DNA from 2 places in the Luteimonas sp. GW821-FHT14E02 genome. Region 1 is predicted to be linked to the other one. Evidence: riboswitches for the same ligand, from Rfam matches in the RefSeq annotation. Region 1 holds a riboswitch; the other holds the start of a gene.
What was found. Region 1 has a riboswitch for cobalamin ahead of AC1RNP_RS02095 (ribonucleoside-diphosphate reductase subunit alpha). Riboswitches for the same ligand answer to the same signal wherever they lie in the genome.

Region 1 (3,408 bases):
CCGGTCGCCAGCGCAGGTTGCCGCGGCGCGCGGATTCGATGGGATAGAAGTTCAGGTCGATCACGCGGTCGAGCTGGCGCACTGCCAGGCGCACGGTTTCGCCGAGCTTGTCGAAGTCGAAGACTCCGTCTTCGTCAAAATGGTGCGCGAGATTGATCGAGCCGAGATTGCAGACCGCGGTTTCCTCGGCCGACGTCACCTCGAGGATTTCAGTGCACAGATTCGACAGGTGAATGACGTTGCCGGCCTTGGCGGTCTGGTTGCTCGCGCGGTTGCACTTGTCCTTGAACGTCATCCAGCCGTTGCCGGTCTGCGCCAGCGAACGCATCATGCGCGCGTAAAGTTCACGCGCCTTGATCGTCTTCACCGCCTTGCCCTGCGTTTCCGCCTGTTCGTAGGCGCGCTCGAACGCCTCGCCGTACAGATCGGTGAATTCCGGCACGATGCGCGGATCGAACAGCGACCAGTCGGCATCGGCCTCGACGCGGCGCATGAAGAGATCGGGAATCCAGTTGGCGAGATTGAGGTTGTGCGTGCGCCGTGCTTCGTCGCCGGTGTTGTCGCGCAGTTCGAGGAATTCGGCCACGTCCGCGTGCCACGGTTCCAGGTACACGCAGGCCGCGCCCTTGCGCTTGCCGCCCTGGTTCACCGCGGCGACCGAGGAGTCCAGCGTCTTCAACCACGGCACGATGCCGTTGGAATGGCCGTTGGTGGACTTGATCAGCGAGCCGCGCGAGCGCACGCGCGTGTAGCTCACGCCGATGCCGCCGCTGAATTTCGACAGCTGCGCGATGTCGCCGTAGCGCGCGTAGATCGACTCCAGCGAATCCTGCGGCGAATCGAGCAGGAAGCACGAGGACAGCTGTTCATGCGTGGTGCCGCTGTTGAACAGCGTCGGCGAACTCGGCAAATAGTCGAGATTGCCCATGCGGCGGTACAGCGCCAGCGCCTCCGGCACGTCCTCGGACAGTGCGCAAGCGATGCGCAGGAAGAACTGCTGCGGCGTCTCGATCACCTTGCGCGACTGCGGATGACGCAGCAGGTAGCGGTCGTAGAGCGTTCTCAGGCCGAAATAATCGAAGTGCAGATCGAACGCCGCGTCGATGGCGTCGTTGAGCTTGCGCGCGTGCAGCTGCACGAAGCCGAGCAGGCGATCGTTGATGAGCCCGAGATCGTGGCCGCGCGCGATCGATTGCGAGAAGGCGTGGATCTCCTGCCCGGCCACTTCCTTGGCGATCACGTTCGCAAGCAATCGCGCGGCCAAGCGGCTGTATTCGGGTTCCTCGGCGGTGAGCAGGGCGGCGGTGCGGATCGACAGTTCGTCGAGTTCGCGCGTGGAGGCGCCGTCGTAGAGTCCGGAGATGGTGCGCGTGGCCACGCGCATGGGATCGACCGCGTGCAGGTCGTCGCAGCAGCGCTGGATGGCGCGCACGATCTTGTTCAGATCGACCGGCTCGCTGCCGCCGTTGCGCTTGCGCACCTGCATGGCCGTGGCCGTGGGTGGTGCGGTGAGCAGGAAGGAAGATTCGTGGGTCGCAGCCGTTTCCGCCGGGGGTTTGATCGCGGTGTCGGTGTCTTGTTGTGTCATGGTGCTGGCTCCGTGGTGACGCACCGTGCCGTCGCTCCCTCGCGGGACGGCAGAAGCGGCGACGTCGCAACGAAGATGGCGAAAACCATCCGCGCGCGACCTCGCCCAGCCGGTGCTGTCGCGACGACAAGGCGTCGCGGCGGCGGGCGGGAGCTACAGGGTCGGAAAGCGGCGTCGCAACGGCCGCGACGGAGACCGTCGGCCGAATGCGTCACCAGCCATCTCCCCCCGGAGATTCCGCGGCCGGCACCGCGCGGCGTGCAGATCGCGCGGCTGTCGGCAGGTCTTCGGACTTGTGGACGTGGCTCAGGCGGTACGCCCGGGCCTCCTACTTGTCGTTGCTTCCCGGGACCACCGCCCCAGTGCTTTTTTGGACAGACCGCACATCGAACTACGTCGTCAACGTAGTGAGGTGTGCGGGCTTTTGCGAGGGACTCGCATCCAATACGACTTCGTTTCCACCTACCGCTGCGGGGCAGTGCCGGAATGGGCTCTCACGAGCCTGGACCGGCTTCCCTTTTCATCCGGCGGCGCATGCCGTCGGAACCGACAGACACAACATATCGTGGTTAAAAATTAACGTCAACACGAAATGTTGGGGCGGAAATTCGATGCAGTGTGCTATGACTCAGACGAAAGTGTTCTTCACCCGCTTCGAAACCAGCATGTAAGGCACCCAAATGAGGGCGGCGATCATGGTGCGAGCAATCTCGACGGCGCCGGCAGGCCCCGCCGCGGCGACCGCCGGAATCTGTTCGCCCAGAACATAATCGACAATCAGAAAAATCAGATTGGCCACGAAATAGATGATGAACATTCGTGGGAAGCGTGCCGATTTCGTAAAGAACAGGCTCAGCAGGACCACGCAAGCGAGCATGAAGGCGATATTGCCCACGATCTCGAAGATCAACAACGGAGCCCAGAGGGGATGATAGTTCTCGGTGCCGGGGCTGGTCAGGATCTCCCAGGTGCCGTTGCGGTGCAGCGGCAACAGCGTCGTGGCAATGAGAATGCCAATTTTGATCGGCGTCAGGATCATGCCGATCATCACCAGGATCAGCCAGCCGCCCAACCCGCTCGGCCCGCTGTTGGGGGCGGCAGGTGTGGTTGGGGGCGTGGCGGGAATGACCGGCGCCATCGGCGGCTGATACGGATTGTCGGACACTTGCGCTCCCCCTGAGCAAATCTGATTTCCGGACTTTAGGTCATCTGAAAACGATCATTGGTGCTGCTATCTGGAATCGACATGCGCACACGCGTATCTACAACGAAGCTTGGGCAGGCTGAAAGGCCTGCGCTTCGCTCCGAAGCCAATCACGCACGCGCGTGAACGCCTCCGAGGATTCCGATTCCGGCGCCCACACCAGATGGAAGCTGTGGCCTTCCAGCACCGGCCCGAAGGGCACCATCAGGTGACCGGCCGCCAGCTCATCGGCCACGAGCGGCAGGCTGGCGAGCACGACGCCCTGACCGGCGATCGCGGCCTGGATGGCATGCGTTTCGTCGGAGAACAGCGGACCACCGCGCACGGCATCGTCGGCGATGCCGGCTTCACGCAGCCAGCGCGGCCAGTCGGGCGTATCGGCTTCCTGCAGATGCCAGGCGTAGCGGATCAGCGGATGTTTCGGCAGGTCCGCGATCGTGCGCAGCGCCAGGTGCGGACTGCAGACCGGTGCGAAACGGCCCGGCAGCAACGGTTCCGAACGCAGGCCCGGATAGCGGCCGCCGCCGTAACGCACGGCGAGATCCACGCGCTCGCGGCGCAGGTCGACGCTTTCGTCCGAGGCGTGGATGCGCAGGCCGATGTCCGGCTGCGCCGC
Region 2 (3,408 bases), on a different contig from region 1:
CCGGTATCGGTGCCGGTGACGTAGAAGCCGCCAGGATGGGGGCCGTGACCGGGTTGTGGCATCGCCGCCTCCTGCGGATGGCCTGTTGCTAGACTGCACACATGTTCACTTCTTCCAGTCTAAGCGGCAGCAAGCGCGAGCAGTACGCGCAGCTCGCCGAACAGGCCAAGGCACTGCTCGCCGGCGAACGCGACCGCATCGCCAATGCCGCCAATCTCTCCGCGCTGGTGTACCACGCCCTGCCCGATCTGAACTGGGTCGGCTTCTACTTCTACGACGGCACCGAACTGGTGGTCGGCCCGTTCCAGGGCCTGCCGGCCTGTGTGCGCATTCCGCTCGACAAGGGCGTGTGCGGCGCGGCGGCGCGCAGCCGGCAGACGCAGCGCGTCGAGGACGTGCACGCCGTGCCCGACCACATCGCCTGCGATGCCGCCTCGCGTTCGGAACTGGTGGTGCCGCTGGTCCGGCCGGACGGTGCCCTGATCGGCGTCTTCGATCTGGACAGCCCGGCGTTGGCTCGCTTCGACACCGACGATCAGGCCGGCCTGGAAGCGATCGCCGCCCTCTTCGTGGCATCACTGGGATGAGGCCGCGATGAGCGCTCCGCTGAAATTGCGCAACGTCGGCCCGAAGAGCGCCGCCTGGCTGCGGCAGGTCGGGCTGCGCACGCTCGACGATCTTGCCGCCGCCGGACCGGTCGAGGCCTTCATGCGCGTCAAGCGTGCCGGCTTCAAGCCCAGCCTCAACCTGCTCTACGCGCTGGAAGGCGCGCTGTGCGACTGCCACTGGCAGGAAGTGCCGGAGGCGCGCCGTGCGCAGCTCGTCGCCGAGGCCGAGGCCGCGATCGCGCAACTGCCCGCGCCACGCGGCCGACCCGCCGCCGGGCCGGTGACGACCACGCATCATCAGGAAGAAGATGCCGCGCCGTCGTTCGGATTCTTCGACGAGCCCGACAAGGACTGAACCACCCCGGCATGCGGCCAGCCGAGCCGGAAGCGGCGGCCCCCGGCGCAATCGCATACAATCGCCGCGCTTCGAGGTGATCCAAAGGCATTGCGCGAGTCCCTTCGCAAGAGCCCGTGCATCCACGCGCGGACTTTCCAATGCCAGCGGATTGAAACGGGAAGCCGGTGACGTCGCGCGCTACTGCGCATCGACCATTCCGGCGCTGCCCCCGCAACGGTAAGCGAGTCACGCCAACGCATTCGCCACTGTGTTTCGACACGGGAAGGCGCCGCGGCCGAAGTCGGTCACGACTTCAACTCGTAAGCCCGGAGACCGGCCTTGGAGTCGACAGGTTGCGATGCGGAGGGCATTGCGGCGGCGCTGGCGCCCGTTGCGCTCGTTCTGCCTCGCACTTCCTCTTCTCCTCGCGACTCCCATTGGCTCGGCGCGTGCGTGGGTGCACGCGATGGAGAACATTCGATGCACGCTCAACCCCGCGCATGCCGCGGATCCTCTCGCAATAATCCGCGATTCCGAACCATCCACCTCCGCGTCCTGCCGCTCGCCGCCGCCTGCGCGCTGCTGCCGTCGCTGGCTTTCGCCGAGCCCGAGGCCGCGACCGATCTCGACGAAGTGATCGTCACCGCCACGCGCACGCAGGTACCGCTGATCGACAGCCTGTTCCCGGCCGAAGTGATCGACCGCGAGGAGATCGAACGCAGCCAGGCGCGCGACCTGCCCGATCTGCTGCGCGGCCGCGCCGGTGTCGACATCGGCAACTCCGGCGGTCCCGGCAAGGTCACCAGCGTGTTCATGCGCGGCAGCGGCTCCGGCCACGTGCTGGTCCTGGTCGACGGCATCCGCATCGGCCCCGCCACCAACGGCGCGACGGCGTTCCAGGATTTGCCGGTCGAACAGATCGACCGCGTCGAGATCGTGCGCGGCCCGCGTTCGAGCCTGTACGGCTCGGAAGCGATCGGTGGCGTGATCCAGATCTTCACGCGTCGCGACCAGGGCAAGTTCACGCCGCGCTTCCGTCTCGGCATCGGCAGCCACAACCTGCGCGAAGCCAGCGCCGGCTTCGGTGGCGGCGGTGAACGCGGCTGGTATGGCGCCGACGTGGCTTACTCGCGCACCGACGGCATCAACGCCTGTCGCGGTTCGACTAACCCATTCGCTGGTTGCTTCGCCGACGAACCCGATCGCGACGGCAATCGCAACCGCTCGCTCAATCTGCGCGGCGGCCTCGAGCTGGGCGAGACGTTCACGCTGGAAGGCCATGCCCTGCGTGCCGAAGCCGACACCGAATTCGACGGCAGCCTCTTCGCCGGCAACTTCGCCAGGAACGTGCAGCAGGTGGCCGGCGCCAAGCTCGGCTGGACGCCATCCGAGCGCGTGGCCGTGAACCTGCAGGCCGGCCGCAGCTACGACAAGGCGGATTCCTACTTCGAGCAATCCGGCAAGGCACGCGCGCACGTGAGCACCTTCGACACGCGCCGCGACACCGCTTCGTTGCAGGCAGACTTCACGCTCACCGCCAATCATCTGATCTCCGCCGGCGCCGACTGGCAGAACGACAAGATCACCAGTACGGCGGACTACGCGGAAACGGAGCGCGACAACACCGGCGTGTTCGCCGAGTACCAGGGCAGCTTCGGCGCGCATCAACTGCAACTGAGCGTGCGCAACGACGACAACGAACAGTTCGGCAACCACACCACCGGCGGCGTGGGCTGGGGCATGAAGTTCGGCGACGGCTTCCGCTTGAGTGCCAACTACGCTACCGGTTTCAAGGCGCCGACCTTCAACGATCTGTACTTCCCGGGCTCGGCCAGTCCCGATCTCGATCCGGAAACCTCCAAAACGCTCAATATCGGCATCGGCCAGCACACCGAACTGCTGAGCTGGACTTTCAACCTCTACGAAAGCCGGTTCGACGATCTGATCGTGTTCGAGTTCCCGCCGCCGAACTACATCGGCGAGGGCTACAACGTCGACAAGGCCCGCGTGCGCGGCGCCGAGCTGACCTTCGAGACCACGATCGCAGGCTGGGATGTCTCCACGCAGTGGAGCTTCATCTCGCCGCGCAACCGCAGCAAGCGCAACCCCGACGGCACGCCCGATGCCGATTACGGCAACCTGCTCGCGCGTCGCGCGCGCAACATCGGCCGCATCGATCTGGATCGCGCTTTCGGCGATTTCCGTTTCGGCATCACCGTCGCCGGCGCCAGCCATCGCTACGACGATCCGGCCAACACGAAGCGGCTCGGCGGCTACGGCACCACCGATCTGCGCCTGGAATACGCGTTCTCACCGGCATGGACGTTGCAGGCGCGCGCCGGCAACGTCTTCGACAAGCGCTACGAAACGGTGGACTGGTACAACCAGCCGGGCCGCGAATACGGCCTCAGCCTGCGCTACCAGCCGCGTTGAAAAATGGCGGCTCGCCTCAGGCGATCGATG

Region 2: another riboswitch for cobalamin. It lies ahead of btuB (TonB-dependent vitamin B12 receptor); the one in region 1 lies ahead of AC1RNP_RS02095 (ribonucleoside-diphosphate reductase subunit alpha).

What each region holds. Positions count from the first base shown of each region.
Region 1 covers NZ_JBXAPK010000001.1:494,655-498,062, forward strand. The annotation lists gene AC1RNP_RS02095 (ribonucleoside-diphosphate reductase subunit alpha) at 1-1,588, opposite strand, end outside; cobalamin riboswitch at 1,850-2,154, opposite strand; gene AC1RNP_RS02100 (DUF2569 domain-containing protein) at 2,217-2,753, opposite strand; gene gcvA (transcriptional regulator GcvA) at 2,851-3,408, opposite strand, start outside.
Region 2 covers NZ_JBXAPK010000002.1:4,610-8,017, reverse strand. The annotation lists gene bioD (dethiobiotin synthase) at 1-62, opposite strand, end outside; gene AC1RNP_RS03145 (GAF domain-containing protein) at 102-587, shown strand; gene AC1RNP_RS03140 (TfoX/Sxy family protein) at 595-963, shown strand; cobalamin riboswitch at 1,077-1,301, shown strand; gene btuB (TonB-dependent vitamin B12 receptor) at 1,426-3,378, shown strand; gene gph (phosphoglycolate phosphatase) at 3,395-3,408, opposite strand, start outside.